DNA from 3 places in the Siccibacter colletis genome. Region 2 is predicted to be linked to each of the others. Evidence: predicted binding sites of a transcription regulator. Region 2 holds the regulator's gene; each other region holds the start of a gene.
The links. The regulator PurR, encoded in region 2, represses purine synthesis genes. The targets are predictions, from matches to a motif close to CANGCAAACGTTTGCNTG.
Positions count from the first base shown of each region.

Region 1: KFZ77_RS04455 (nucleoside-specific channel-forming protein Tsx) is a predicted target of PurR. The motif match lies at 5,239-5,256, and genes of this name have one in related genera.
Region 3: tusA (sulfurtransferase TusA) is a predicted target of PurR. The motif match lies at 5,445-5,462, and genes of this name have one in related genera.

Region 1 is NZ_CP074352.1:912,737-923,319, reverse strand. It holds gene dxs (1-deoxy-D-xylulose-5-phosphate synthase) at 1-180, shown strand, start outside; gene pgpA (phosphatidylglycerophosphatase A) at 289-810, opposite strand; gene thiL (thiamine-phosphate kinase) at 785-1,765, opposite strand; gene nusB (transcription antitermination factor NusB) at 1,821-2,240, opposite strand; gene ribH (6,7-dimethyl-8-ribityllumazine synthase) at 2,260-2,730, opposite strand; gene ribD (bifunctional diaminohydroxyphosphoribosylaminopyrimidine deaminase/5-amino-6-(5-phosphoribosylamino)uracil reductase RibD) at 2,822-3,925, opposite strand; gene nrdR (transcriptional regulator NrdR) at 3,931-4,380, opposite strand; gene KFZ77_RS04460 (SadB/YajI family lipoprotein) at 4,531-5,070, shown strand; gene KFZ77_RS04455 (nucleoside-specific channel-forming protein Tsx) at 5,394-6,248, shown strand; gene secF (protein translocase subunit SecF) at 6,426-7,397, opposite strand; gene secD (protein translocase subunit SecD) at 7,408-9,255, opposite strand; gene yajC (preprotein translocase subunit YajC) at 9,280-9,612, opposite strand; gene tgt (tRNA guanosine(34) transglycosylase Tgt) at 9,634-10,583, opposite strand, start outside.
Region 2 is NZ_CP074352.1:1,735,680-1,746,262, reverse strand. It holds gene KFZ77_RS08355 (C40 family peptidase) at 1-698, shown strand, start outside; gene KFZ77_RS08350 (MFS transporter) at 772-1,938, opposite strand; gene cydH (cytochrome bd-I oxidase subunit CydH) at 2,173-2,262, opposite strand; gene purR (HTH-type transcriptional repressor PurR) at 2,559-3,584, shown strand; gene punR (DNA-binding transcriptional activator PunR) at 3,601-4,512, opposite strand; gene punC (purine nucleoside transporter PunC) at 4,630-5,817, shown strand; gene cfa (cyclopropane fatty acyl phospholipid synthase) at 6,123-7,271, shown strand; gene KFZ77_RS08320 (PTS sugar transporter subunit IIC) at 7,438-8,751, shown strand; gene KFZ77_RS08315 (glycoside hydrolase family 1 protein) at 8,777-10,162, shown strand; gene KFZ77_RS08310 (LacI family DNA-binding transcriptional regulator) at 10,207-10,583, shown strand, end outside.
Region 3 is NZ_CP074352.1:220,469-231,051, reverse strand. It holds partial or broken gene zntA (Zn(II)/Cd(II)/Pb(II) translocating P-type ATPase ZntA) at 1-1,688, shown strand, start outside; gene KFZ77_RS01095 (TRAP transporter large permease) at 2,106-3,392, opposite strand; gene KFZ77_RS01090 (TRAP transporter small permease) at 3,403-3,912, opposite strand; gene KFZ77_RS01085 (TRAP transporter substrate-binding protein) at 3,962-4,945, opposite strand; gene tusA (sulfurtransferase TusA) at 5,140-5,385, opposite strand; gene KFZ77_RS01075 (7-cyano-7-deazaguanine/7-aminomethyl-7-deazaguanine transporter) at 5,596-6,261, shown strand; gene KFZ77_RS01070 (DcrB family lipoprotein) at 6,335-6,895, shown strand; gene KFZ77_RS01065 (MFS transporter) at 6,896-8,116, opposite strand; gene KFZ77_RS01060 (AI-2E family transporter) at 8,260-9,309, shown strand; gene KFZ77_RS01055 (phenolic acid decarboxylase) at 9,359-9,865, opposite strand; gene KFZ77_RS01050 (LysR family transcriptional regulator) at 9,964-10,583, shown strand, end outside.

The sequences.
Region 1 (10,583 bases), 820 kb from region 2:
CAGGGCGGTGCCGGCAGCGGCGTGAACGAAGTGCTGATGGCGCATCGTCGCCCGGTGCCGGTGCTCAACCTCGGCCTGCCGGACTTCTTCATTCCGCAGGGTACGCAGGATGAAGCCCGAACCGCAATCGGCCTCGATGCCGCCGGAATGGAAGCGAAAATCCGCGCCTGGCTGGCGTAAGCGCCAAAAAAAACGCCTCACGATGTGAGGCGTTTTTGTTTAGTGCTGTAGGGCGGGTAAGCATGCGCACCCGCCGCCGCTGCGTATCCGATAGTGGATGCGCTACGTTCAGATAAGACCAATCGGCCAGTGATGCCCGATGAAGTAGAGTATCCCCGCCGAGATCACCCCCGCGACAATATCGTCCACCATGATCCCCATCCCGCCATGCACGTTGCGGTCGAACCAGCGAATCGGCCAGGGTTTCCACATATCAAGAATACGGAAAATCACGAACCCGGCGGCGACCCACTGCCAGTCGCTGGTCGGCACCGCCATCAGGGTGATCCACATACCGATAAACTCGTCCCAGACGATACTGCCGTGATCGTGCACGCCCATATCGCGGGCGGTCTGATGACAGAGGTAAACCCCGATGCTAATGCCGAGCATAATCGCCAGGGAATAGAGCTGCCACGGCAGCAGGGTCAGCAGATACCAGAACGGGATAGCGGCAAGCGACCCCATAGTGCCTGGCACCCAGGGGCTTAACCCGCTGCCGAAGCCAGTCGCCAGCAGATGCCAGGGATTACGTAAACTCAGGCGGCCTTTCGCCACGTCTTTGTTACGCCGGGGCGTTGAAGTGGTCATAGCCTTTCCAGTCAAGTGTCACCTGTTCCCCATTACGGGTGTAACGCAGCCCTTCCGATGCCACCATCACCTGACCGATGCAGGTGAAGGGCACGCCGAGATAGCCCAGCGCCACGTCCAGCGCGCCGCGGTTGATCTCTGGCACGGTGAAGCAAAGTTCATAGTCTTCCCCGCCGCTGAGCGCCCAGCGCAGCGCCTGCTCCGGTTCGACGTTAGCGCTGAACGCCCCGGAATACGGCAGCGCATCCAGATCGATACGCGCCCCGCAACCGCTGGCCTTGAGGATATGGCCGAGATCGGAGATCAGACCGTCGGAAAGATCGATGGCGCTGCTGGCGAGATCGCGCAGCGCCTGGCCCTGCAATACGCGCGGCGTCGGGCGCAGATGACGCTGCACCAGGTACGCCGACTGCTTGCTGTCGGCCACTGTCAACCGCTGCTGCAGGATCGCCAGCCCGGCGGCACTGTCCCCGGGCGTACCGGTGACGTAAATCCAGTCGCCCGGCTTCGCGCCAGAGCGCTTCAGCGCCCGTCCGGCCGGAACGAAGCCGTGAATACCCAGCGTCATCGACAGCGGACCACGGGTGGTGTCGCCGCCAATTAACTGCATATCGTAATAGTTAAGTTGCTCAAACAGGCTGTCGCTGAACGCTTCCAGCCAGGCTTCATCCACCTCGGGCAGCGTTAATGCCAGCGTCAGCCACGCCGGATCGGCGCCCATCGCCGCCAGATCGCTGACGTTAACTGCGAGTGCTTTGTAGCCAAGATCGCGGGGAGAGATATCCGGTAAGAAATGGGTGCCGCTCACCAGGGTATCGGTGCTGATGGCGAGCACCTGCTTGTCCGGCACGGTCAGTAATGCACAGTCATCACCGATTCCGGTTTCCACATCGCGCCGCGAGGTTCTGACACGGTCAAAGTAACGGCCTATCAGAGAAAACTCACCGCATGCCATACGCGTAATGCCTCAGCAGGAGTAAAGAAGAAGGCCGGCGTAACCGGCCTGGAGATTATTTTTTGTGGGGGCGGATCTGCGGAGCGGCTTTATCGAGCACGCCGTTGACGAACTTATGGCTGTCTTCTGCGCCGAACGTTTTCGCCAGCTCAATGCCTTCGTTGATGGCCACTTTGTACGGCACATCGTCACGGCGGGCGAGTTCGAACAGCGAAATGCGCAGCACCGCTCTCTCGACCTGACCCAGCTCTTCCAGCTGGCGCGACAGGTACGGCGCCATCAGGCCGTCGAGATATGCGCTGTTAGTCGCCACTCCGGTCAGCAGTTCACGGAAGTAGTTAACGTCAACATCGCTGACGTCCTGTTCCGCCAGGAACTGATATTCAACATCAGCGATGTCGTTTTTGGATAACTGCCAGGAGTAGAGTGCCTGGACGGCACACTCGCGGGCACGGCGACGAGCAGCAGGTTTCACGGATTTCCCCTTACAAAAATCAGGCCTTGATGGCTTTCAATACATTGATCATTTCAAGCGCGGTCAGTGCAGCTTCTGCACCTTTGTTACCGGCTTTGGTGCCAGCGCGTTCGATGGCTTGTTCGATGCTTTCGGTGGTCAGGACGCCAAACGCAACCGGAATACCGGTTGTCTGGGCAACGCCTGCCAGACCATTGCTGGCCCCACCGGCGACATATTCAAAGTGCGCAGTACCGCCACGGATCACCGTGCCGAGCGCGATGACCGCGTCGTACTTGTCGGTTTTCGCCAGCGCTTCCGCAGCCAGCGGCAGCTCGTAAGCGCCTGGCACCCACACCACGGTGATATTTTCATCTTTAACCTGGCCGATACGCTTGAGCGCATCGATAGCACCTTCCAGCAGGCTGTCGTTGATGAAGTTGTTAAAACGCGCGATGGTGATGGCGACGCGAGCGTCCGGAGCGGCAACGTTGGCTTCAATAATGTTCATACTTTTCCTTAATGGGGTTCTGGCCCCCACATACAGGGGGGCGGATTTTACCACAAACTTAATGACGCTGCTTACGTTTTACAGCCTGGTATCAGGCGTGCGTCAAATGGAGACAGACGTCAGGACCAACCTGGCGTATCTCGCTGAATTTCAATGCCGGCGCGTCCGCCAGGCGCTCAAGGCCCGGCAGGCGGAACAGGCCGCGGGCGTCGTCGCCCAGCAGTTTCGGCGCGACGTAGACAATAAGCTCATCCACCAGCCCGGCCTGCAGCAGCGCGCCCGCAAGCGTTGCACCCGCCTCAACCCACAGGCTGTTTATCTGGCGTTTGCCGAGCTGCATCATCATCAGCACCAGATCCAGCTGGCCGTTATGCTCGGGCACAACAAACTGCTCTACCCCTTCTGGCCAGACCTGCTGGTCAGCGTGGGGGCGTGCAAGCCAGGTTTCACCCGGCTGGTTAACGATGCGGTGAGCCGGCGTAACGCGATGCTTGCTGTCAATAACGATGCGCAGCGGCTGGCGCAGTTCGCGCTCGGGATAACGCTGCTGCGTCTCTTCCCCCAGCTCGTTCCAGCGCACGGTAAGCGCCGGATCGTCTGCCAGTACGGTGGCACTGCTGGTAAGGATAGCGTGACTTTGCGCGCGCAGACGCTGAACATCACAACGCGACGCCGGAGAAGTGATCCACTGGCTCTCGCCGCTCGCCATCGCGGTGCGCCCGTCGAGCGAAGCCCCCATTTTCAACCGGATCCACGGAAAACCGGTGCGCATGCGCTTCAGGAAGCCGCGGTTCAGCGCTTCGGCGTCATTCATCATCACGCCGTGGCTGACCTCAATGCCCGCCTGCTGCAGACGGTAAAGCCCGCGCCCGGCGACCTGCGGATTTGGGTCCTGCATCGCGGCAACCACGCGCGCGACCCCTGCGTCAATCAGCGCCTCGCAGCACGGCGGGGTGCGGCCATGATGGCTGCAGGGTTCCAGCGTGACGTAAGCCGTGGCACCACGGGCTTTTTCGCCCGCCATGCGCAGGGCATGTACTTCGGCATGGGGTTCACCGGCGCGATAGTGGAAGCCCTCCCCGACTATCTCGCCGTCGCGCACAATGACGCAGCCAACGCGCGGATTAGGATGGGTGGTGAATATGCCCTGCCTGGCCAGGCGCAGCGCCCGCGCCATATAGACTTCGTCGTGCATCGTCATCAGTCCTGCAACCTCGCGATCTCCTCGCCAAACTCACGAATATCTTCGAAGCTGCGATAAACGGAAGCGAAACGGATATAGGCGACCTTATCGAGCTTTTTAAGCTGCTCCATCACCAGGTTGCCGATCATTTTGCTGGGGATCTCCCGCTCGCCGGTGGCGCGCAGGTGGGATTTGATGTGGTTGAGCGCCATTTCGACATCGTCGGCACTCACGGGGCGTTTCTCCAGCGCTTTCAGCATCCCACTGCGCAGCTTGTCTTCATTAAACGGCTCGCGTACATCGTTGCTTTTCACAACGCGCGGCATTACCAGCTCCGCCACTTCAAATGTGGTAAAGCGCTCGTTGCAGACCAGGCACTGGCGACGGCGTCTGACCGACGAACCTTCACCAACCAGACGGGAATCAATCACTTTCGTGTCTACAGCGAAACAGAATGGGCAATGCATAGCGCGTCCTGAAGAAGAGATAAACTGATGTCTAGTGTAACCCGAAGTGGCGGGACGACAAAGACGAAGCGTTTTGAGACAAAGGATCTATCCACCTCGTTTAACCGCGGTCTACTCTGTTAATAGCCTGATAAATGAAGGAAACCGATAATGGCAAAACGTTACGTGAAACTCTTGATGGTCGGCAGCCTGCTGTCGCTCACCGCCTGCGCACAGCAAAGCGAAGTCCGCCAGATGCATAACGAGGTGAAAACCCTCAATCACGAGATGACGAAACTTACCGAGCAGACCGTGAAGCTGACGCAGCAGAACGCCCTGAACAAGCGCTCTACGTCTGGCGTTTACCTGCTGCCCGGCGCGAAAACTCCGGCGCGCCTCAACAGCCAGATCGGCATGCTGCGCATGTCGCTGCAGGATATCGCAGCCGACGGCAACGGTACCCGGGCTAATCTGAAGATCAGCGGTGAGTCTAACGAGCCGTTACCGGCGTTCACCGCCACGGTGGAGTGGGGCCAGATCCAGGGCACCACGGAAAATTTCCAGGAAGTGAACGTGCAGAACACCCTGGTCAGCGCCCCGGCCAGCACCCTGGCACCGAGCGACGTCCTGTTGCCACTCTCTATGCCAAATATCACGCCCGATCAGCTGGGCTTCGTGCGTATTCACGACATCCAGCCGCTGGCGCAGTAATAATACCGGGCGGCGTTCCCGCGCCGCCCGTCTGGACACGCTTTTTCATCTTTTCTGACCCTTCGACACATCCCTTTCCGAACGCGTCATAAGCGGACGATCTCGACTGAGACTTGCGTTACGCGTCAATCTCCGTACAATCCGTGCCGTTCAATGTACGCAAACGTGAACGCAATCGATTACGTGCGTAAGAAGAATGTGAAACAACACATATTTTTGTGAGCAAGGATTTCTATAATAGTCGCGCGTCAAACAACTGTAGCGGTTGTGGTTGCACTCAGGTTCCTTATTCCCTTTTGGGATTTCTAATCAGTGGCATAAATATGAAAAAAATCGTCTTAGCCGCCGGCGCAGCGCTGGCTCTCTCCGGATCGTTCTCTGCCAGCGCAGCGGATACTAAAAACAACGACTACGTTTCTGACTGGTGGCACCAGAGCGTCAACGTAGTGGCCAGTGCCGACACCCGTTTTGGACCTCAGCTGCGCAACGATACCTATCTGGAATATGAAGCCTTTGCCAAAAAGGACTGGTTCGATTTCTACGGCTACATTGATGCACCGAAATTCTTCGGTGGCGACTCCACCTCACGCGGCATCTGGGATCACGGCTCCCCGCTGTTTATGGAGATCGAACCGCGCTTCTCTATCGACAAGCTGACCGGCACCAGCCTGGCGTTTGGTCCGTTCAAAGAGTGGTATTTCGCCAACAACTACATCTACGACATGGGTCGCAACCAGGCTAACCGCCAGAGCACCTGGTATATGGGTCTGGGTACTGATATCGAAACCGGTCTGCCGATGAGCCTGTCGATGAACGTATACGCCAAATACCAGTGGCAGAACTACGGCGCGTCCAACGAGAACGAGTGGGACGGCTATCGCTTCAAGGTGAAATACTTTGTGCCGCTGACCCAGCTGTGGGGCGGCAACCTGAGCTATATCGGCTTCACCAACTTCGACTGGGGCTCCGATCTGGGTGACGATGCATACCGCACCAGCAACTCCATCGCGTCCAGCCACATCCTGTCGCTGAACTACGACCACTGGCACTACTCTGCCGTGGCGCGTTATTTCCATAACGGCGGTCAGTGGAATGATGGCGATCAGCCGTTCTTCCAGAATGAAAAAATCAAATCTAACGGCTTCGGTTGGTACCTGGTTGTGGGTTACAACTTCTGATAGCGTTGCCATACAGAGAAAAGCCGGTCAGCTGACCGGCTTTTTTATTGCCTGAATAGTGCCGCAGCACCCAGGGTGCGCACCCACCTTTGAATACTGAATAGTGCCGCAAAGGCAAAAGCCAGGCGAAAAAAAACCGCAGCCGGAGGGCTACGGTTTTTACTGGCTCAACAGCGATTAAGGCAGAATTGACGGCTGATCCGCCCCTTCCTTCTCAACCTTCTGCTGCAGCAGATGCTCACGCTTCATACCCAGCTTCAGCGCCAGCGCGGAAGCCACGTAGATAGACGACGCCGTACCGATGGAAACCCCGATCAGCATGGTCAGGGAGAAGCCCTGCAGCATCGCGCCGCCGAAGAGGTAGAGCATCAGGATCACCACGAGGGTGGTACCGGATGTGATCAACGTCCTCTGCAGCGTCTGGGTCAGCGACACGTTAAAGATTTCGTAAGGCGTTCCGCGACGGATCTTACGGAAGTTTTCACGAATACGGTCGGATACCACGATGCTGTCGTTCAGGGAGTAACCGATGACCGACATCAGGGAGGCGATGATGGTCAGGTCAATCTCAATCTGGAACAGCGACAACACGCCCATCGTGATCACCACGTCGTGCGCCAGAGCGATAACCACCCCGGCCGCCAGGCGCCACTCAAAGCGGAAGCCAACGTAAACCAGAATGGAGATCAGTGCCACCAGCAGTGCCATCGCACCGTTAGTAGCCAGATCGGCACCCACGCTCGGGCCGACAAACTCAATACGCTTCACCGCAGCATTCTGGTTGGTCGCTTCATTGATGACGCTAACCACTTTGCTGCCCAGCTCCTGACCGCCGGTGGCGCCCTCAGCAGGCGGCATGCGCACCATGATGTCGCGGCTGCTACCGAAGTTTTGCAACAGCGGCTCTTCAAAGCCCGCTTTCTCCAGCGACTGACGCATCAGATCCATATCCGCTGGTTTCTCCAGCGAAATTTCAATGACCGTACCACCGGTAAAGTCGAGGCCCCAGTTGAAGCCGCGTACGCCGATGATGACAACCGCCGCGATCAACAGCAGACCGGAGATGCCAAAGGCCCAGTAGTCCCAGCGCATAAAGTCATAGACTTTACGGCCGTGGTTCAATTGTTCAACAGTATATTCCTGTGCCACAACGCACTCCTCAGATAGACAGCTTTTTGACGCGTTTGCCGCCGTACAGCAGGTTTACGATGGCACGGGTACCGACGATTGCTGTGAACATTGACGTCGCGACGCCAATACCGGTGGTGATTGCAAACCCTTTAATCGCACCGGTACCAACGGCGTACAGGATGATGACTTTAATCAGGGTGGTGATGTTCGCATCGAAGATCGAGCTGAACGCGCCTTTATACCCTTCATCAATCGCCTGCTGTACTGAACGCCCGTTCTTAAGTTCTTCCTTAATACGTTCGTTGATCAGTACGTTCGCATCCACCGCAACCGCAAGGGTTAACACGATACCCGCAATACCCGGCATGGTGAGCGTGGCCCCCGGCAGCAGCGACATGATGCCGACAATCAGCACCAGGTTCGCGATAAGCGCGGTGGTCGCGATCATGCCGAACTTCTTGTAGAAGAAGAGCATGAAGATGATGGACACAGCCAGACCGGCGAGGCAGGCTTCCAGACCCTGCTGGATGTTCTGAGAACCCAGGGTTGGCCCGATAGTACGCTCTTCCACGATCTGAATCGGTGCAATCAGCGCACCCGCACGCAGCAGCAGCGACAGCTGACGCGCTTCGTTCGGGTTATCGATACCGGTGATACGGAAGCTGTTGCCAAGACGCGACTGAATGTTCGCGATGTTGATTACCTCTTCCTGCTTCACCAGCACGGAACGGCCATTGGCATCTTTCTTCCCGCTGTCCTTGTACTCCACAAAGAGCGTCGCCATCGGTTTATTGATGTTGTCTTTGGTGAAGTTAGACATGATGTTACCGCCCGCGCCGTCCAGTGAAATGTTCACCTGCGGCTGGTTGTACTCATCCATGCTGGACGTGGAATCCGTGATGTGGTCACCAGTGAGGATCACGCGCTTGTACAGCACAACCGGCTGGCCTTCGCGGGTTTTCTTCACTTCGGAGTCGCCCGGTACGCGGCCAGCAGAGGCAGCGCTGGCGTCAACGTTGGTGTTAACCAGACGGAACTCCAGCGTCGCGGTAGCGCCCAGAATCTCTTTGGCGCGCGCGGTGTCCTGAATACCCGGCAGTTCAACCACGATGCGATCTGCACCCTGACGCTGGACCAGCGGCTCGGCAACGCCCAGCTGGTTTACACGGTTACGCAGAATAGTGATGTTCTGCTGTACCGCGTATTCACGCGCTTCGGACAGGCGGGCATCGGACATGACAACGCGAATACCGTTGCTGCCGTCGTTGCTGATGACCAGATCCTGATGGCGGCTGCGCAGCCAGGAAGCACCCGCGTCACGGGCATCGCCGTCGCGGAACACGATGTTCACACCGTAGTTGTCGATTTTACGAACCGTGGTGTAAGGAATGGACTTTTCGCGCAGGTCGCTGCGCAGGGTGTCGATGTTCTGTTCCTGAAGCTTGCCAAGCGCGGTATCCATATCCACTTCCATCAGGAAGTGAACGCCGCCGCGCAGGTCAAGACCCAGCTTCATCGGTTCGGCAGCGAGTGCGCTTAACCAGCGCGGCGTAGCCGGTGCCAGGTTGAGTGCCACCACGTAGTCTTCGCCAAGCGTGCTAAGCAGCGCTTCACGCGCGCGCAGCTGAGTGTCGGTCGAGTCGAAACGCGCAAGAATAGCGCCTTCTTCCAGCGCCAGAGACTTAGCGGTGATTTTTTGTTCTTTTAAGGTGTTCTGGACCTGATTCAGCGTTTGCTCACTGGCGGCGCCACCGCGCGCGCCAGTGATTTGAACAGCCGGATCCTCACCATACAGGTTGGGAAGCGCGTAAAGCAGGCCGACGATTAGCACGACGACCAGCATGATGTACTTCCACAAAGGATAACGGTTTAACACGGCAGTTGCCTTTGATAATGGGAATTACAGCGCCTTCATCGTACCTTTCGGCAGAACGGCAGCAACGAAATCACGTTTGATAACCACTTCAGTGGTGTCGTTCAGCGCGATAGCAATGTAGCCGTTGTCGGTTACTTTGGTCACGCGTCCAACCAGACCGCCGTTGGTCAGCACTTCATCGCCTTTCGCGATGGAGTCCATCAGCTTTTTATGCTCTTTGGTGCGTTTTTGCTGCGGGCGCAGGATCATGAAATAGAAAATCAGACCGAAAACAACCAGCATCAGGATCAGAGACATCGGGCTGCCCTGTGATGGCGCGCCAGCTGCTGCTACCGCATCAGAAATGAAAAAGCTCATTAAAATTCCCTCATTATTAAATTAATCAACGTTCAAAGGTGGAACCGGTCTACCCTGGCGTTGGTAAAACTCCGTGACGAAGTGCTCTAATTTACCTTCTTCAATAGCCTTGCGTAAACCAGCCATTAAGCGCTGATAGTGACGCAGGTTGTGAATGGTATTGAGCCGCGCGCCCAGTATTTCGTTGCAACGGTCAAGATGATGCAAGTAAGCGAGCGAATAATTGCGACACGTATAGCAATCACACTCGGGATCGAGCGGACCGGTATCGCTTTTGTATTTCGCATTGCGGATTTTTACGACGCCAGTGGTCACAAACAGGTGGCCGTTACGCGCGTTGCGGGTCGGCATGACGCAGTCGAACATATCGATACCGCGGCGCACCCCTTCCACCAGATCTTCCGGTTTCCCCACACCCATCAGGTATCGCGGTTTGTCAGCCGGGATTTGCGGGCAGACGTGCTCCAGAATGCGGTGCATATCTTCTTTCGGTTCCCCAACCGCCAGACCGCCGACAGCGTAGCCATCAAAGCCTATCTCTACCAGACCTTTCACGGAGATATCGCGTAAATCTTCGTAAACACTGCCCTGGATAATGCCGAACAGCGCATTTTTATTGCCAAGCGAATCAAAGCGATCGCGGCTGCGCTGCGCCCAGCGCAGCGACATTTCCATCGAGCGCTTCGCGTAATCCCAGTCCGCCGGGTACGGCGTGCACTCATCGAAGATCATCACGATGTCGGAGCCGAGATCGTATTGAATCTCCATGGATTTTTCCGGATCGAGGAAGATCGGATCGCCGTTAATCGGGTTGCGGAAGTGCACGCCCGCTTCGGTGATCTTGCGGATGTCGCCGAGGCTGAACACCTGGAAGCCGCCGGAGTCGGTAAGGATTGGCCCTTTCCACTGCATGAAATCGTGCAGGTCGCCGTGCAGCTTCATGATCTCCTGACCAGGACGCAGCCAGAGGT
Region 2 (10,583 bases):
CGTCCGAGCACGCGCGTCCGGCGAAGGTACAAAAAACCAGTACCGCGACCAACGCGAAAGCGAAAAAGAAATCCACCCCGGCGAAAAAGCGCATCGAAAAAAGTAAAAAAAGCCCCACCGCACTCAAGAAACGTAGCACCTCGCCAAAAACAGCTTCTCGCACCACCCGCACCGTTTCTCGTGTCGCCAGCACCACTTCCGCCGCCTGCCGCAAAAGCCGTAACGCCAGCGCCTGTCTGAAATCACGCAGGACTAAAGGGCTCACCATCGCCGATGCGCACAAGCTGCGGGTGCAGAAAGCGCAGAAAACCGCGATGTCGAAGCTGATCCAGCAGATTGGCAAACCTTATCGCTGGGGCGGCACCTCGCCGCGTACCGGTTTCGACTGCAGCGGCCTGGTGTGGTATGCCTATAAAGATCTGGTGAAGTTCCGCATTCCGCGCACCGCCAACGAAATGTACCACCTGCGCGATGCCGCCGCAGTGGATCGTGGCGCGCTTGAAACCGGCGATCTGGTGTTCTTCCGCACCCAGGGTCGCGGCACCGCCGATCACGTCGGCGTTTACATGGGCAACGGCAAATTTATTCAGTCCCCGAGCAGCGGCCAGGGCATTCAGATCACCAGTCTGAGCGAAGACTACTGGAAGCGCCACTACGTGGGCGCGCGCCGGGTGATGACTCCGAAAACCATTCGCTGAAGCGAGCGGATATAAAAAAAGGAGAAGGTTATCCCTTCTCCTTTTTTATTGCCTGCGCGTGATGCGCAACGCGTTATTCAGCCGCGCACGCCTGCGCCTGGGGTTTACGCGAGGCGATCAGCACCAGCAGCAGACCCGCTGCGGCGATCGCGGCACCCATCACAGGCACCACGCTGTAGCTCAGGCCTGCGGAGATCACCGCCCCGCCCGCTGCCGCGCCCAGCGCATTACCGAGGTTGAACGCCCCGATATTCACCGAGGATGACAGCCCCGGTGCTTCGCTGGCGACGCGCATCACACGCATCTGCAGCGGCGGCACCACCGCAAAAGTAGCCGCGCCCCACACCACCATGCTGATGGCTGCGCCAGGCTCGGTGCGTGCCAGCCACGGAATAGCGGCCATAATCACGATCAGCAACAACAGAAACCCTTTCAGCGTGCCGTTGACCGAACGGTCAGCCAGCTTGCCGCCGAGGAAGTTACCGATGGAGAAGCCCACGCCAATCAGCACCAGCATGCCGGTAATAAATGCCGGAGTGGCGGCGGTAACGTCATGCAGCACCGGGGCAATATAGGTGTAGAGCGTGAACATGGCGCCGGCACCCAGTACCGTGGTCAGCAGCGCACTCAGCACCTGCGGACGCAGCAGTACCGACAGCTCTTTACGCACGTCAGGCCGCTCGCCGGCACTGCCCTTCGGCAGCGACAGCCAGAGGCTCAGCATGGCGATAACGCCCAGCCCGGCGGTGGCGAGGAACGACATGCGCCAGCCGATGGTGGCACCCAGCCAGGTCGCGGCCGGAACGCCACCGATATTGGCGATGGTCAGCCCCATAAACATGGTTGCTACCGCGCTGGCCTGTTTGTGCTTCGGCACCACGCTTGCCGCCACCACGGAACCCAGCCCGAAGAACGCGCCGTGGTTGAGGCTGGTGAGAATGCGCGACAGCATCAGCGTCGTGTAGTCCGGGGCGATGGCAGACAGCACATTGCCGAGAGTGAAGATAGCCATCAGGAAGATCAGGGCATTGCGGCGTGCGCGATGCGACAGCAGCAGCGTCATCAGCGGTGCGCCAATCATCACCCCAACCGCATAGGCGCTAATCAGCATCCCGGCGGCGGGAATGGAGACGTTAACCCCGTCGGCGATAACCGGCAGCAGCCCCATCGGTGAGAATTCTGTGGTACCAATCCCAAAAGCGCCGATAGCCAGGGCAAGCAGCGGAAAGTTGATTTTCATAGCATTTTTACTCCGGGCCAGACGCCGTGTAATCCGGTCTGGCCGTTACCGCCGGAGCGGTGATCATTCAGGGAGCGAAAGAATGACAGTTTGTAAACAAAAACAGAAGTGACAAAACATGCTAAAGACTATTGCTGAATTGTTAATTATCGGAGGGTAAAACGGGAGGAGGGTCACACTGTTGTTGCGCAAACGGGAGAGAAGCGGCTTCCCTCCCGTTTCAGGGGCGATTTTTTAGTGCAGAATGGCGGTCAGCGCGCCGAAAACGATCAAACCCAGCGTGATAACGGTCGTCAGCAGTGAAAATTTCAGATCTTTGTTCATTTTTTGGCTCCAGAATATCCCTGTAAAAAGCAGGTCTTGATCATTTTTGCATAGTTCGTGCGAAAAATCCCCTGCGATTTAGTTTGATATGCGTATTAACGCTTCCACTTTTGCTGCGGATCGGCCAAAATTCGTCGCTAAATTATTTTGTTTACCGGCCACTACTCCCTCCTGACGTTTGGTGTAACTCTCCCGGTCATTTGCAACACAACATGGTTGCAACCGAGGCTTAACACAGGCAAACGTTTACCTTGATAAATTTCAGGAGTTTAGAGGGTGGTCTGGAGTGATATTTCATGGCAACAATTAAAGACGTCGCGAAAAAAGCAAACGTTTCTACTACAACTGTTTCACACGTCATTAACAAGACGCGTTTTGTTGCGGAAGAGACGCGCAACGCGGTGTGGGCAGCGATTAAAGAGCTGCACTATTCACCCAGCGCGGTCGCCCGCAGCCTGAAAGTGAACCATACGAAATCGATTGGCCTGCTGGCGACCAGCAGCGAAGCCGCGTATTTCGCCGAAATCATCGAAGCGGTGGAAAAAAACTGCTTCGCCAAAGGCTACACCCTGCTGCTCGGCAACGCCTACAACAACCAGGAGAAGCAGCGCGCTTACCTGTCGATGATGGCGCAGAAGCGCGTCGACGGTCTGCTGGTAATGTGCTCAGAGTATCCGGATTCGCTGATCGGCATGCTGGAAGAGTATCGCCACATTCCGATGGTCGTCATGGACTGGGGCGAAGCGCGCGCCGACTTTACTGATTCGGTTATCGATAACGCCTTCAAGGGCGGTTACATGGCCGGGCGCTATCTGATTGAGCGCGGACACCGTGACATCGGCGTCATTCCCGGCCCGCTGGAGCGCAACACCGGCGCAGGCCGCCTGGCAGGCTTTATGCAGTCAATGAAAGAGGCGCAGATTGCGGTGCCGGAGGCCTGGATCGTGCAGGGCGACTTCGAGCCGGAATCCGGGTACCGCGCAATGCAGCAGATCCTCTCTCAGGCGCACCGCCCTACCGCGGTATTCTGCGGCGGCGACATCATGGCGATGGGCGCCATCTGTGCCGCGGATGAGATGGGTCTGCGCGTACCGCAGGATATTTCTGTGATTGGCTATGACAACGTGCGCAACGCGCGTTTCTTCAGCCCGGCGCTGACCACTATCCACCAGCCGAAGGATTCGCTGGGCGAGACGGCCTTCAACATGCTGCTGGACAGGATCACCAGCAAGCGCGAAGAGGCCCAGACCATCGAGGTGCATCCGCGCCTGATCGAACGCCGTTCCGTCGCTGACGGTCCGTTCCGCGACTACCGCCGCTAATCCTGCGGGGAGCCTGTCACTCAGGCTCCCGCAGCCACTCCCGGTTCAGCGTTTCACTGTCCCCTAAATAATCCAGCAGCCACTGCAGCGCCGGTGAGGCATCATTCTGCCGCCACGTCAGGCAGCAGGCCGCATCCGGAAACGGGTTCTCCAGCGTCAGCGCTTTCCACTCGCCGCGGTCCAGCCAGGGCCTGGCAAAATGCGACGGCACCATGCCAATGCACAATCCGGCGCTGAGACACACCTCCGCCGAGGCCCAGTCCGGTGCCACCAGCCGGCGCTGGTTATCGAGCAGCCAGGTAATACGCTTCGGCAGCGAGCGCGAGGTATCTTCCAGCACCAGCGATGGCCAGTTGCGCAACCGATCGTCGCTCACTGGCTCCTGCTGTTGCGCAAGCGGATGACTGGCAGCCACCACGCACTGCCAGCTCAGCATCCCCATATCGCGAAAGGCGTAGCGCCCGCCGACCGGAATCGCCTGGGTCGCGCCAATCGCCAGCTCGACGCGCTCGTCGGCCAGCGCATCCCAGACGCCGTTGAACACCTCCTGAGAGACCAGCAGCTCCACGTCCGGGAAGTGGCGATAGAAGTCGAGCACCAGCTGCCGGGTGCGCTCCGGGCGGACAATATTGTCCACCGCAATCGACAGCTGGCCGCGCCAGCCGTTGGCGATCTGCTGACACTGCTGGCGGGTGACCATCATTTTTTTGATAACAGAGCGCCCCTCCTTCAAAAACCACGCCCCGGCGGGGGTCAGCTCCACATCACGATGGCGGCGCGCAAACAGCGGCACCGCCAGCCACTCCTCCAGCTGACGCACGGTATAACTGACGGCAGAAGGCACGCGATGCAGCTCTTTGGCTGCCGCGCTAAAGCTGCCGTTGCGCGCCACCGCATCCACCACTTCCAGCGAATATTCAGACCACATGTTTTTGCCTGCAAAATTTTTGAACGCAATCTACAAATATTAACGGTTCACAAGCCGGAACGCACTTCTTACACTCACGCCCCGTCTACCTGCACTGATTGATAAAAGAGAAAGTTCATGCGTCCATCAAAAGGATTTCTGATCTGGCTTGCCGGGCTGAGCGTGCTCGGCTTTCTGGCAACCGATATGTACCTGCCGGCGTTTGCCGCCATTCAGCAGGATCTCGGGGTTGCGCCTGCCGCCGTCAGCGCCAGCCTGAGCCTGTTCCTCGCCGGTTTCGCTCTGGCGCAGCTGCTGTGGGGACCGCTCTCTGACAGCTATGGCCGTCGCCCGGTGCTGCTGGTGGGTCTGGCGGTTTTCGCCCTCGCCAGCCTCGGCATGGTCTGGGTCGAAAGCGCCACCGGCCTGCTGGTGCTGCGCTTCATTCAGGCGGTCGGAGTCTGCTCAGCGGCGGTGATCTGGCAGGCGCTGGTCACCGATTATTACCCGACCAACGCGCGGCGCATCTTTGCCACCATCATGCCGCTGGTCGGCCTGTCGCCGGCACTCGCCCCGCTGCTGGGGAGCTTTATCCTCAACCACAGCGTCTGGCAGGCGATCTTCGTGGTGCTGTTTGGCATCACCCTCGCGCTGATGATCCCGGCCCTGCGCCTGAAACCGCTGCCGCGCCATCCAACCAGCGAAAAGGCCGCTCCGCTGCGCTTTCTCTCCCTGCTGCGCTCCCGCGTCTATACCGGTAACGTGCTGATCTATGCCGCCTGCTCAGCGAGCTTCTTCGCCTGGCTGACCGGCTCACCGTTTATCCTCAGCGAAATGGGTTATGGTCCGGGCATCATCGGCCTGAGCTACGTTCCGCAGACTATCGCGTTTCTGATAGGCGGGTACGGCTGCCGCAGCGCGCTGCAGAAGTGGTCCGGGGCGCGCATGCTGCCGTGGCTGCTGGCGACGTTTGCCCTGAGCGTGGTGGCAACCTTCGCCGTTGGCGTGCTGGCTGGCTCGTCGCTGACGCTGCTGCTGATCCCGTTCTGCCTGATGGCGATGGCGAACGGCGCTATCTACCCCATCGTGGTTGCCGCCGCTCTGCTGCCCTTCCCGCAGGCCACCGGACGCGCTGCCGCGCTGCAGAATACTTTGCAGCTGGGCCTGTGCTTCTTCGCAAGCCTGGTAGTGTCAGCGCTGATCGCCTGGCCGCTGCTGGCCACCACCAGCGTCATGCTGGCTACGATTGTACTGGTGGTGCTGGGCTGGGCGATGCAGGCGAGCATCAATCCTGCACGCACCGCCGCCTCGTCGTCCGACAGGTAATTTCCCAGGCGATAATTTCGTTATCGCCTGATTAGCCTGCTACCTTTTTCACTTGAACCCACCCCAGGCGGGGCCTATACTGATTTTCGTTGCTGCCAGCCGTAACACCATAATAAACAGGCAGAAACGGGGATCAGGATGCTCCCCTCCCACCATGGAAGGCACTTCTGGCAAGGGTTTTCATCCCTTCCTCTGTTCATCGTCAGAAATCAGGCTCACGGTGTAAACCGTGATAATTCTCTCAATCCTTAAAATGCGTCTACGCTTTTTGAAGGTTCTGATCACACGTGGGTGATGGAGAAGCTATGAGTTCATCATGTATAGAAGAAGTCAGCGTCCGGGACAGTGAATGGTTCCGCATCGTCAGTGAACTGTTGGGCCGCGCCGGCATTGAAATCAACGGCAGCCGGCCCGGCGACATCAGGGTAAACAATCCCCAGTTTTTCAAACGCGTGCTGCAGGAAGGCTCACTCGGCCTCGGTGAAAGCTATATGGATGGCTGGTGGGACTGCGACCGCCTCGATCTCTTTTTTACCCGCGTGCTGCGCGCCGGGCTGGAAAAGCAGCTACCGCACCATTTCAAAGATACGCTGCGCATCCTCGGCGCCAGGGTTTTTAACCTCCAGAGCCGCAAGCGCGCGTGGATGGTAGGCAAAGAGCACTACGATCTGGGGAACGATCTCTTCAGCCGCATGCTCGACCCGGCGATGCAGTACTCCTGCGGCTACTGGAAAACTGCCGACAACCTGGTCGATGCACAACAGGCGAAACTGAAGCTCATCTGCGACAAGCTGGCGCTGGAGCCGGGCATGACGCTGCTAGACATCGGCTGCGGCTGGGGCGGGCTGGCGGAGTATGCCGCGCGGCACTACGGTGTCAGCGTGCACGGGGTGACCATCTCCGCCGAGCAGCAGAAGATGGCGCAGGAACGCTGTCAGGGTCTGGACGTCAACATCCGCCTGCAGGACTACCGCGACCTCGATGAGCAGTTTGACCGCATCGTTTCGGTAGGCATGTTCGAGCACGTCGGGCCAAAAAACTACGCCACCTACTTTGAGGTGGTAGACCGGAACCTGAAGCCGGACGGTCTGTTCCTGCTGCATACCATCGGTTCCCGCACCACCAGCAACAGCGTAGACCCGTGGATCAATAAGTACATCTTCCCCAACGGCTGTCTGCCTTCGGTGCGCCATATCGCCAACGCGGCGGAAAAGCACTTTGTGATGGAAGACTGGCACAACTTTGGGCCGGACTACGACAAAACGCTGATGGCGTGGTATGCGCGTTTTCAGGCCGCCTGGCCGGAGATTGCGGATAACTACTCCGAGCGCTTCCGCCGCATGTTTACCTATTACCTCAACGCCTGTGCCGGTGCCTTCCGCGCCCGTGATATCCAGCTGTGGCAGGTGGTCTTCAGCCGCGGCGTAGAGCACGGCCTGCGCGTTCCCCGCTAACCTTCCCCGGCGTTGCCGGGGTTTTTGTGAACTCTCTCACGGTTTCCCGCTCTTCGTTCCTCAGGGAGTGATCTGCTTAACAATTAACTCATTATAAATTGGAAACCGGTTTCCATCTTGTTTCACAATCATGACGTGCCTACGACCCCTACAAGGAAAAACCGTCATGAGCCTGTACCAGAGCATGGTCCATGTAATTGAAAATAAGATCACCCCGCTGGCCGGTGCCATGGGTTCTCAGCGCCACGTGGTGGCTATCAGGGATGGTTTTCTCGCCGCCCTGCCGTTTATGATCATCGGTTCGTTTTTACTTGTCTTTATCTTTCCGCCCTTCTCGCCCGATACCCAGAACGCCTTCTGCCGCGGCTGGCTCGATCTGTCGCTGAAGTATCGTGAACAGCTGATGCTGCCGTTTAACCTCAGCATGGGGGTAATGACCTTCTTTATCTCGGTTGGGATCGGTGCCAGCCTCGGTAAACACTACAAGCTCGACCCGACCATGACCGGCCTGCTGGCGTTTATGGCATTCCTGCTGGTTGCCGCGCCTTACAAAGACGGCCAGATCTCCACCCAGTACTTCTCCGGCCAGGGCATCTTTACCGCGCTGATCGCGGCTATTTACGCCAGTGAGATGTATGCCTTCCTGAAGCGTCGCAACATCACTATTCGCCTGCCGAAAGAGGTGCCGACCGGGGTGGCGCGCTCGTTTGAGATCCTTATTCCGGTAGTGGTGATTATTGCCACCCTGCACCCGCTGAATCTGCTGATCGAATCCACCACCGGGATGATTATTCCCGAAGCGATTATGCATCTGCTGTCGCCGCTGGTCGCGGCGTCCGACTCGCTGCCCGCGGTGCTGATTTCGGTCCTTATCTGCCAGATCCTGTGGTTCGCAGGCATTCACGGTGCGCTTATCGTCACCGGCATCATGAACCCGTTCTGGATGGCTAACCTGTCTGCCAACCAGGCGGCGCTGGCCGCCGGGAGCGCACTGCCTCACGTCTACTTGCAGGGTTTCTGGGACCACTATCTGCTGATCGGCGGCGTCGGCTCGACCCTGCCGCTGGCCCTGCTGCTGCTGCGCAGCCGCGCGATCCACCTGCGCACCATCGGCAAAATGGGCGTAGTGCCAAGCTTCTTTAACATCAACGAGCCGATCCTGTTCGGTGCGCCGGTGATCATGAACCCGGTGCTGTTCCTGCCCTTCATTCTGATCCCGATGGTGAACGCCACCCTCGCCTGGACCGCCACCAAAATGGGCTGGGTCGCGCAGGTGGTATCGCTCACCCCGTGGACCACGCCAGCGCCGATCGGTGCCTCCTGGGCCGCCAACTGGGCCATCAGCCCGGTGATCATGTGCCTGGTTTGTATGGTGATGGCCGCCCTGATGTATTACCCGTTCCTGAAAGCTTACGAGCGCACCCTGCTCAAACAGGAAGAAAATAATCACGCGCAAAGTGACACTGTCACCGTAAATTAATCTCCGTCACCGCTGAGAGGATGCAATGGACTACGTATTTCCGAAAAATTTCTGGTGGGGCAGCGCCAGCTCCGCGCCGCAGACCGAAGGCGAGAGCCTTGCGTATGGTAAAACCCCGACGGTGTGGGACCACTGGTTCGATGCCCAGCCCGAGCGTTTTCACCACGGCGTCGGCCCGGCGCAGACCTCCACCTTTTATCAGAACTGGAAAGCGGATATCGCGCTGCTGAAGCAGCTTAACCACAACAGCTTTCGCACCTCGATCTCCTGGGCGCGGCTGATCCCCGACGGCAGCGGCGAGGTTAACCCGCAGGCGGTGGAATTCTATAACCAGGTGATCGACGAACTGCTGGCCCAGGGGATCACGCCATTCATTAACCTGTTCCACTTCGATATGCCGATGACGATGCAGGAGAAAGGCGGCTGGGAGAGTCGCGAAGTCGTAGAGGCGTATGAGCATTACGCCCGCACCTGCTTTGGGCTGTTTGGCGATCGGGTGAAAACCTGGTTCACCTTCAACGAACCGGTAGTACCGGTGGAAGGCGGCTATCTGTATGACTTCCACTACCCCAACGTGGTGGACTTCAGGCGTGCGGCGACCGTGGCGTACCACACCATTCTGGCCCATGCCCGGGCAGTAAAAGCCTGGCGCGAGTGTGGCGCCGAGGGCGAAATCGGCATCATTCTCAACCTTACCCCCTCCTACCCGCGCTCGCAGCATCCGGCGGACGTCAAGGCCGCCCACATTGCGGATCTGTTCTTCAACCGCAGCTTCCTCGACCCGGTGCTGCGCGGCAGCTACCCGGAAGATCTGGTGTCGCTGCTCAACGAGTACGGTATGCTGCCGGTCAGCGAGCCGGAAGACGCGGCGCTGATCCGCGATGGCGTGGTGGATCTGCTCGGCGTGAACTATTATCAGCCGCGCCGCATCAAGTGCCGCGACAGCGTGGTCAATCCGGCCAGCCCGTTTATGCCGGAGTGGTTCTTCAGCGCGTATGAGATGCCGGGCCGTAAGATGAACCCGTATCGCGGCTGGGAGATCTACGAGCGCGGTATCTACGACATCCTCACCAACCTGCGCGAAAACTATGGCAATCCGCGCTGCTATATTTCCGAGAACGGTATGGGTGTGGAGAACGAGCAGCGCTTTGAAAAAGACGGCAAAATCGAGGACCAGTACCGCATCGATTTTGTACGCGAGCACCTGAAGTGGCTGCACAAGGGCATCAGCGAGGGCAGCAACTGCCTCGGCTACCATATGTGGACCTTTATCGATAACTGGTCCTGGTGCAACGCGTATAAAAACCGCTACGGCTTTGTGTCGCTTGATATTAAAACCCAGCAGCGCACCATCAAGCGCAGCGGGGAGTGGTTCAGCCAGACCGCGGAACGCAATGGCTTTACTGAGTGAGTGCCCGGCGGGCTTGCGCGCCCGCCTGTTTTCAGGAAATGATTATGTCCACCATTAACGATGTCGCGCGTCTGGCGCAGGTCTCCAAGGCCACGGTATCGCGCGTGCTGAGCGGCAGCCGCGGCGTGAAGGAAGCGAGCCGTCAGGCGGTGTTACGCGCCGCCGAGACGCTGAACTACAAGCCCAACGCCATCGCCCGCTCGCTGACCAGTCAGACCACGCACTGCATCGGCGTGATCTGCGCCACCGAACACGTTCAGCAGTCCACCGGCTATTTACAGGCGCTGGAGAAACAGCTCAGCCAGCACCGCAAGCATCTGCTGCTGCGCTTTGCCAGCGATGCGCCGGCGGTACTGCGGGCGGTGGAGGAGTTGTCGAGCGGGCTGTGCGATGCCCTGCTGGTGGTGGGGGCGCGCTTCGC
Region 3 (10,583 bases), 1.5 Mb from region 2:
CGCTGCGTCTGATGCGCAGCGGCAACCCGTTTGCTATCGAAACGCTGATGAGCGTCGCCGCCATCGGTGCGCTGTTTATCGGCGCGACCGCCGAGGCGGCGATGGTGCTGCTGCTGTTTATGATCGGCGAGCGGCTGGAGAGCTGGGCGGCAACCCGCGCCAGGCGTGGGGTCAGCGCGCTGGTAGCGCTGAAACCGGAAACCGCGACCCGCCTGCGGGAGGGCAAGCGGGAGACGGTGGCGCTGGCGGCGTTGCGGCCCGGAGACGTCATTGAAGTCGCCGCCGGAGGACGCCTGCCTGCCGATGGCCGGCTGCGCAGCGCGTTCGCCAGTTTTGATGAGAGCGCCCTTACCGGGGAATCCGTGCCGGTGGAGCGTACGCGGGGCGAAAGCGTAGCGGCCGGTGCCACCAGCGTTGATCGACTGGTTGAGCTTGACGTGGTGTCCGAGCCAGGCCACAGCACTATCGACCGTATTCTGCAGCTGATTGAAGAGGCCGACGCGCGTCGCGCCCCGATTGAGCGCTTTATCGATCGCTTCAGCCGTGTCTACACCCCGCTGATTATGGGCGTGGCGCTGTTGGTCGCCATCCTGCCGCCGCTGCTGTTCGGCCTGCCGTGGCTGGAGTGGATTTACAAGGGGCTGACGCTGCTGCTGATTGGCTGCCCGTGCGCGCTGGTGATCTCCACGCCCGCCGCCATCACCTCCGGCCTTGCCGCCGCCGCACGCCGCGGCGCGCTTATCAAAGGCGGTGCTGCGCTGGAGCAGCTCAGTCGGGTACGCCAGGTGGCCTTCGATAAAACCGGCACCCTGACCCAGGGCAAGCCACAGGTAACCGTTATCCACGCGGCGGACGGGGATGAAAATGCGCTGCTGGCGCTGGCTGCCTCGGTGGAGCAAGGTGCCACGCACCCGCTGGCACAGGCGATACTGCGGGAAGCGCTGGCCCGCGACCTGCCGCTGAGCCAGGCAACCGACCAGCGCACGCTGGCGGGCAGCGGAATTGAGGCAACGGTGGCAGGGCGTAGGGTGCTGCTCAGCGCGCCGGATAAGCTTACGCAGGCGTTAAGCCCGGCGTGGCAGACGCGCATTGCGGAGGCCGAAGCCAGCGGGCAAACGGTGGTCGCGGTGATACGGGATGAACAGCTGATGGGGACGCTGGCCCTGCGCGATACGCTGCGTGAGGATGCCCGTCAGGCGATCGCGGCGCTGCAGCGTCTGGACGTGAAATGCGTGATGCTGACCGGGGACAATCCGCGCGCGGCCCAGGCGATAGCCGGGGAGCTGGCGCTGGACTACCGCGCCGGGCTGCTGCCAGCGGATAAGGTGGCGGCGGTGAATGCGCTGAACCATGACGCCCCGCTGGCGATGGTGGGCGACGGTATCAACGATGCGCCCGCGATGAAAGCGGCGAGTATCGGCGTGGCGATGGGCTGCGGGACTGATGTCGCGCTGGAAACGGCCGACGCTGCCCTGACGCACAACCGCCTCACCGGGCTGGCAGAGATGATGAGCTTAGCCCGCGCGACGCATGCGAACATTCGCCAGAATATTGCCATCGCGCTGGGGCTGAAGGGGATCTTCCTGGTCACCACCCTGGCGGGCATGACCGGGCTGTGGCTGGCCGTGCTGGCGGATACCGGTGCCACGGTGCTGGTCACCGCCAACGCGTTACGGCTGCTGCGCCGGGGTAAGCCTGCGCACCCACCACAAAAAACAAATCATCCAGTGCCAGAGCGATGGATCGGTCCGGCATCAAAACCGCCGCGCCGCAGGCGTTGAGTCCGGGCTGGCGGTCGGGAACCGCCAGAGGGCGCGAGCCCCGGGATGGGGTATCGCGCCCGACCGGAAGCGAAACGCCGGAGGCAAGGGTAGCCCAACGGGCCGGTTTTTTAGCCGGGAGCCGGGATGGCGAAGGGGGCGGCGGCGAGCCTCCTTCGTCCGTTCACGAGCAGCCGCGTTCCCATGTGAGCGCGGTGCCACGGTGAACGGAACCTTTGCCGTTCTACCATAGTCCTCACGCCAAACCCGGTGGATGCACGTTAAAGGTGGGTGCACTCCGTTTCCCCACCTGACAAGATCGAGGCGTCCCCACCCGCCGTTACGCTACATCATCCCCAGCATCCGCGGCAGCCAGAGCGAGATCGCGGGCACATAGGTCACCAACATCAACACCATAAATAATACCGCGTAGAACGGCAGCATTGAGCGCACCACCACTTCGATCTTCTGCTTGCTCACCGCGCTGGCAACAAACAGCACAGATCCCACCGGCGGGGTTATCAGCCCAATCCCGAGGTTCACCATCATGATCATCCCGAAATGTACCGGGTCGATGCCGAGAGCATTGGTTACCGGCAGCAGCACCGGCGTCAGGATCAGGATAATCGGTGCCATGTCCATCAGCGTGCCAATCAGCAGTAGCATGATGTTGAGGTACATCAGGATCACGTATTTGTTATCCGACAGCGCGGTAAAGAACTCGGTGATGCGCGTCGGGAGCTGCATGTAGGTCATTACCGCGCCAAACGCGGCGGCAAAGCCTATCAGGATCATCACGATGGTGACGGTTTTCACCGTGCGGCACATCAGCTTCGGCAGCTCGCTCCATTTGTAGTCACGGTAGATAAACATGGTGACGAAGAATGCCCACAGGCAGGCCACTGCCGCAGACTCGGTGGCGGTAAATATCCCGGAGAGAATGCCGCCGAGGATAATCACCACCGTCATCAGCCCCCACAGCGCGTCGAGAAGAATTTTAGCCGCCTGCTTAAACGGAATGCGCTCGCCTTTCGGATAACCGCGACGATGCGCAAATGCCAGACACATTACCATCAGGCACAGCCCCATCAGCAGCCCCGGCAGCACCCCGGCGATAAACAGCGAGGCAATGGAAACAGTGCCGCCCGCCGCTAAGGAGTAAATGACCGAGTTATGACTGGGAGGGATGAGAATTGCCTGCACCGAGCCGCTGGCGGTCACCGCCGCCGCATATTCCCGCGGATAGCCCTTCTTTTCCATCTCCGGGATCATCACTGTGCCGATGGACGCGGTATCCGCCACCGACGAGCCGGAAATAGCACCAAAGAAAGTGGAGGCCACGATATTCACCAGCGACAGCCCGCCGCGGATAAAGCCAACAAACACATAGGCGAAGTTCACCAGCCGACGGGCAATGCCCCCTTCAGCCATGATCGCCCCGGCGAGAATAAAGAACGGGATCGCCAGCAGAGTAAATTTATTCACCCCGCTGGTGATCTGAATCATCAGCGCTTCAAGCGGCAACTCTATCCACAGCGCCCCTACCACCGCACTTAACCCGACGGCAAACGCCACCGGCATCCCCAGCGCCAGCAGAATGGCGAGGGTGAAAAGCAAAATAAACGCGTCCATCTTTCACCCCTTAACTGTGATTACCAATCATCACCACCGGACGGCTCTCTTGCGAACCGAACAGCAGGCGTTCCACCACGAACAGGATCAGCAGCGCCGAACCCACCGGCAGCGGCAGATAGCTCTCCCCCGAGGTTAGTAACGGGAACTCCGCTACCGGCTGCTCCCACAGCTCCAGGCACAGGTGATAGCTGTACCAGAACATCAGCGCGGAAATAAGCAGCATCAGCAGGTCAACGATGCGGGCGCACAGCTGCTGCATTGCGGCAGGCAGGCGGTCGGTGAGCATGTTTACCGCGATATGCGACCCGGCGCGATAACTTACCGCCGCGCCAATAAAGGTGAAGGTCACCATGCAAATGATGGCGATGGGCTCCGGCCATGACTCACCGCGGTTCAGCACGTAGCGCGAGAAAATACCGATGGGGATCACCACCGTCATCACCAGCAGCGCCAGGCCAGCAATGGTCATGGCGAGCAGGTACAGCTTATCCATCCATCTCAGATACCAATGGGACATACATCCTCCAGGGAGCGTGCGCCGGGAAAGCCCGGCGCGGAGCGTTGCGTTACTGGACGGCAGCGATGGCGTTCATCAGATCCTGATGCTTGTCGCCAAACTGTTTACGGACGGGTTCGGTGGCTTTGATAAAGTACGCTTTATCGATCTCGTGGAACTGCACGCCGCCGGCTTTCATTTTGGCCAGCGCGTCAGTGTTGTAAGCGTTCCACAGCGTGCGCTGTTCGGCCTGGGCTTCACGGGCCAGCGTCAGGATTTTCTGCTGCTGGTCAGCGCTCAGTTTGTCCCACTTCACTTTGGAATAGAGCAGCATTTCCGGGGTGATAAAGTGGCCGCTGAGGGTGTAGTTTTTGGCAACCGGCAGGTAGTTATGCGCTACGAAGGTCGGCGGGTTGTTTTCCGCACCGTCGATGACCCCGGTCTGCATGCCGCTGAACACCTCGCTGACGCCCATAGCAATAGAGTTCGCCCCCATCGCTTTCAGCGTGGCGAGGGCCACCGGGCTACCCTGCACGCGGATCTTCTTGCCCTGCAGATCTTCCGGTTTGACGATCGGATCGCGGGTGATCAGGTTGCGGGTGCCGGAATCCATCCAGCCGAGGAACACCAGGCGTGATTTCGGGTTATTGGTCAGCTTCTCGCCGATGGATTTACCGATGTCGCCGTCGATGACCTTATGCATATGGTCTTCATCGCGAAACACATAGGGCAGCGTAAAGACTTCGATATCCGGCAGGATGGCAGCGACCGGTGCCATAGAGACACGAATAATATCTATCGCCCCCATCTGCGCCTGCTCGATCATCTGCTTTTCATCCCCCAGCACGCCACCCGGAAAGACTTTAATCTCCAGATCGCCGTTGGTTTGCTGTTTTAATTTTTCGCCCATGTTTTGCACCGCTACCACGTTCGGGTAGCCCTGCGGATGGACGTCCGCCGCTTTTATTACCTGCGCATTAACCGCAGCGGGGATCAGGAGGGTGGCACCAGACAGGCACAGGCCCGCCAGCGTTGGCAGTAATTTGAATTTCATGTGTCGGCTCCAGCAGGTATAGCGGTACGGTAAGATGTAAAACGTTGTTTTGATTTTCCGTATAAAAAATAGCCTGGCCGTAAAAAAGGCGTGGTGAAGCGCCTCACAAAAGCGATAAATTCTGAAACAGGGGTTTAAAGGGAATGCAAAGGAGGTTCAGGATGAGCGGCGTGGCCAGCCCATCCTGAGCGCCGTCACTGGCGTTTACGCAACAGATAACGGTAGGGAAGCGCGTCGGTTTGCTGGGCGAGTAAATCGTGTTCCATAAAGGTACAAAAACCCGGAATATCGCGAGTGGTTGCCGGATCGTCGGCGATAATCAGCAGCGTTTCGCCCGTCTGCATCATGCGCACCGTTTTGCGCACCATCATCACCGGCTCCGGGCAGCGCAGCCCTTGGGCATCCAGGGTGTGGTCGGGGTGTGAAAACTGGTCGGTCATTTTTCTCTCAGCTCAGTCAGAAACCGCGCTAGTTTACCCCCGCCAGGGCGTGACGCAAGCACGTTAACGGTTGCGCGTTAATTAACCATTGCAATAGCAACGTAAAGCAGTATCATGCTGCGGTTTTCGACGCTTGCGCGGTGGATTCTCCCATTGCGCAATCATGGTTTCACTGGGTTCCCTCACCCCATCGTTCAAAAAGGTTACATTATGCTGCCCTTATCGCTTCGCCAGCGCCGCACCGCGCTCGTCTGGCTGTCGCTGTTTCACTTGCTGGTGATCATCTCCAGTAACTATCTGGTTCAACTGCCGGTCTCCATCTTTGGTTTCCACACTACCTGGGGCGCGTTCAGTTTCCCGTTTATTTTCCTCGCCACCGATTTGACGGTGCGCTTCTTCGGCGCTCCGCTGGCACGACGCATTATTTTTGCCGTGATGCTGCCCGCGCTGCTGGTCTCCTACGTCATTTCGTCCCTGTTCTACATGGGAAGCTGGCAGGGGTTTGACGCACTGGCGCACTTCAACCTTTTCGTCGCGCGCATCGCCTCAGCAAGCTTTATGGCTTATGCGCTGGGACAGATCCTCGACGTGCACGTGTTTAACCGCCTGCGCCAGAATCGCCGCTGGTGGATTGCGCCCACCGCGTCGCTGTTTGTCGGCAACGCCATCGACACCCTGGCCTTCTTCTTTATTGCCTTCTGGCGCAGTACCGACCCGTTTATGGCGACGCACTGGCAGGAGATCGCGCTGGTGGATTACAGCTTCAAGGTGCTGATCAGCATGCTGTTCTTCCTGCCGATGTATGGCGTGATGCTGAATATGCTGATGCGCAAGCTGGCAGATAAGTCTGAAATGGCGACGTTACAGGCCGGTTGAGAGCACGCCGCAGAAGTTGTGATACCATGAGGAACAGTGCCGTTCCGGCAGTCTTAGGTAAAGGAATAACGCAATGCGCAATCTGGTTAAATATGTCGGTATTGGCCTGCTGGTGATGGGACTGGCGGCCTGTGATAACAATGACAGCAATGCCCCTGCACAGGGTGCAACGGCGGCAGAAAGCACCCCTTCCGGCCAGCCGGTTGAGCTGATGGACGGCAAGCTGAGCTTCTCCCTCCCGGCAGACATGACTGACCAGAGCGGTAAACTGGGTACTCAGGCCAACAATATGCACATCTACTCCGACGCCACCGGTCAGAAAGCGGTGATCGTCATTCTCGGGGATAACACCACCGAAGGGCTGGACGTGCTGGCGAAGCGCCTGGAAGAACAGCAGCGTACGCGTGACCCGCAGCTGCAGGTCGTCACCAATAAATCCATTGAGCTGAAGGGTCAGACCCTGCAGCAGCTCGACAGCATCATCTCTGCCAAAGGGCAGACGGCGTACTCATCGGTACTGCTGGGTAAAGTGGACAACAAGCTGCTGACCCTGCAGATCACGCTCCCGGCTGACAACCAGCAGGAAGCGCAGAGCGCGGCGGAAAACATCATCAACACCGTTGTGATCAAGTAATCACGCCGGCGTTGACGGGGCCTGAGGCGGTTGCGCCTCGGGCCTTTTTTTCATCCGCCATCCCAGCAGAAGCCCGGCAATACACAGCCCCGCCGCCGCCAGATAGATCACCGGAATCCCGGCATACGCCATCACCAGCCCCGCCAGCGGCCCGGTAATACCCAGCGACAGATCCATAAACACCGTGTAGGTGGCCAGCGCGCTGCCCTGGTTCTGCTGCGGCACCGCTTTCACCGCCACCACCCCGAGCGCCGGGAAGATCAGCGAGAAGCCCGCCCCGGTGAGGAAGGTTCCGGCTTTCGCCATCCAGGGATCGACCGCAAAGCCCACCAACAGCAGGCCCAGTGTCTCCACCGCAAAGCAGATCATTGAGACGTTCAACCCGCCGAGGCGATTAATGGCGTTCGGGAAAATGAGTCGCGCCCCGACGAAGGCGCAGCTGAACAGCGTCAGCGCAAAGGCCGCACCGTCCCACCCTTTCGCATCGTAAAACAGCGTAATGAAGGTGGCGATGACGCCAAAACCTGCGGACCCCAGCGCCAGCGCCATGCCGTAAAGCCAGACGCGTCCAAGCACCGCCCGGAACGGCAGCGGCTTGCCTTTGCTGGCTTTTACCGCTGCGCGCGGCAGGGCAAAGAGGATCGCCAGCAGCGCCACTGCCATGATGATCCCCGCCAGGCCCGAGAGGCCGATGGCGTGATAGCAGAGCACGCCCAGCGGCGCGCCGAGCGCCATTGCGCCATAGGTAGCAATCCCGTTCCACGAGATGACGCGACCAATATGCAGCGAGCCCACCACGCCCACGCCCCACAGCGTCGCACCGGTTCCAGCGAAGCTCTGTCCGGCCCCGAGGATCACACGCCCGAGACACAGCAGCGCCAGGCTCAGCAGCGGCCAGCCGGTGGAGAGGCCGGCCAGCAGATAGCACACGCCGCTCAGCAAGCAGCCGCACAGGCCAAACACCACGATTTTTTTCGGGCCAAACAGGTCGGCATAACGCCCGGCGTGCGGGCGCGTCAGCAGCGTGGCGAGATATTGCAGGCTGATCACCAGCCCCGCCCAGAAGGCGCTGAACCCCATCACGTCGTGGACGTAACCGGGAAGTACCGCAAGAGGAAGACCGATGGTCAGGTAGCTGGCGAAGTTAAAGATAACAACGGAGACAATACGCAGGTTGAGGCGCAACCCGCTAAGCGCAGGCTCTTCGGCATGGCCGGACATAACATTCACCACGATTTTAAAACGAGGGTTCAGTATAACGTTTTCCGATCAAAGCGGAAGCCGCACAGTTTCAGACAGCCGCCCTCCGCGTCTGGCCGCGAACGCACTACACTAAACAGGCTTACAATAAAAAGGGACTACACATGACTACACCGCAGAACGACAAGCCTGGCCTGCACATGCTGCAGAAGCTGGCCGCGCTGGTCATTATCCTCGCGGGACTCCACGCGGCGGCGGATATTCTGGTGCCGCTGCTGCTGGCCGCGTTCTTTGCCATTGTTCTTAACCCACTGGTGACCTGGTTTATCCGCCGCGGCGTCAACCGCCCGATGGCAATCACCATCGTGGTGCTGGTGATGCTGGTCGGCCTCACCGCGCTGTTTGGCGTGCTGGCCGCCTCGCTCAACGAGTTTGTCGCCATGCTGCCGAAGTACAACAAAGAGCTGACGCGCAAACTTTATAATTTGCAGGAGTATCTTCCGTTCCTGAATCTGCACGTCTCGCCGGAACGCATGTTGCAGCGCATGGACTCCGACAAGATGATGGCCTTCGCCACCACCCTGATGACCGGGCTGTCCGGCGCGATGGCCAGCATAGGTCTGCTGGTCATGACGGTGGTGTTCATGCTGTTTGAAGTGCGCCACCTGCCCTACAAACTGCGCTTTGCGCTGGCTAATCCGCAGATCCACATCGCCGGTCTGCACCGGGCGCTGAAGGGCGTGAGCCACTATCTGGCGCTGAAAACGCTGATCAGCGTCTGGACCGGGTTGATTATCTGGCTGGGGCTGATGCTGCTCGACGTGCAGTTTGCGCTGATGTGGGGCGTGCTGGGCTTCCTGCTCAACTACATTCCCAACATCGGTTCAGTGCTTTCCGCCATTCCGCCGATGATTCAGGCGCTGCTGTTCAACGGCTTCTACGAGTGTGTGATGGTCGGCGCGCTGTTCCTGGTGGTGCACATGGTGCTCGGCAATATGGTGGAGCCGCGCATGATGGGCCATCGCCTCGGCATGTCCACGCTGGTGGTGTTCCTCTCGCTGCTGTTCTGGGGCTGGCTGCTTGGTCCGGTGGGAATGCTGCTCTCGGTGCCGCTCACCAGCGTGTGCAAAATCTGGATGGAAACCACCCACGGCGGCAGCAAAATTGCCGTGCTACTGGGGCCTGGCCGACCTAAAAGTCGCCTGCCCGGATAGCAAAAAAAAGCCTGCACATGCAGGCTTTTTTATTACCCGATAACCGGGTTTATTTCAGGTTTTCCGGGAAGTTTTCCGGCAGCTCGCTGGCGGCGCAGTCGATAACGCTGTCGTTATTCGCCCCGCAGTCGCGCACAAAGGTAATGGTGGCGAACTCATCAATCACTTCGGTCGGATAGGCCGGGCCCGCATCGCGATATGACTCCATCAGCGGAATATGCTCGTTCTGGAAGCAGACGGTTTTTTCAGGATTGTTGATCACCCAGCGCGGGAAGAAGATGGTGCCGTGGAACAGTTTGTCGCCGAGGTTAGCAATCAGGCTGACGTCGGTCCCGGTCGGTTCGGTCCAGGAAATTTTATAGGTGCTTTCCCCAACGCGAACGATATACGCGTGCTGATCTTTTACCCAGCGATTACCGACGATGCCGCTGTGAATACGGTAGTCGAGGGTGTGTTCGTTTTTAACGTAGATCTCGTAATTCCAGCCGTTATCGTAGGTATAAACCAGATGTTTGCCGACGAAGCCGCTCAAATCATTTTTATCGAATGTACTCATGATGTGCCTCCTTAATCTCGATGCAGGTATGTTAACGCTTCAAAAAACGAATGAATAACGCTACTTTTAGATGAAATTCATTCATTTTTTAGATTGGTATGCATAAAACAACGCTCGAACAGTGGGCTCTTCTGGAAAGGGTAGTGGAACTGGGAAGCTTTGCCCGGGCGGCGGAAGAGACCAACCGCAGCCAGTCGTCGGTAAGCTATAACCTCGGCCTGCTGCAGGAGCGGCTCGGCGTTGCGCTACTGAAGCCCGAAGGCCGGCGCGCGGTGCTCACGCCGGCCGGTGAGCTGCTGTTGAGCCAGGTGCGTCCGCTGCTCAAGGCCTTCACCTGGGTGGAATCCCGCGCCGCCACCCTGCGCAATGGCATGCGCACGCGTCTCGATCTGGTGGTGGACAGCATCTTTCCGCGCGCGCGGCTGTTTGCCATTCTGCGCCAGTTTCAGCAGCGCTACCCACAGACCCAGGTGCACCTGACTGAAGTGCTGGAGAGTGCAGCCCTCGACGCGGCGGTCAGCGCCGGGGCCGATGTGATGGTGCTGACCCGCCGCCAGGATCTCACCGGGCGGGGCGAATGGCTGATGAATATTGATTTTGTTGCTGTCGCCCATCGCGATCACCCGCTGTTCGCTGCCCCGACGCTGGATGACGACACCCTGGCGGCCTGGCCGCTCATCCGCATCGCCGATCGCGATACCGCCAGCGAGTCCGCCAG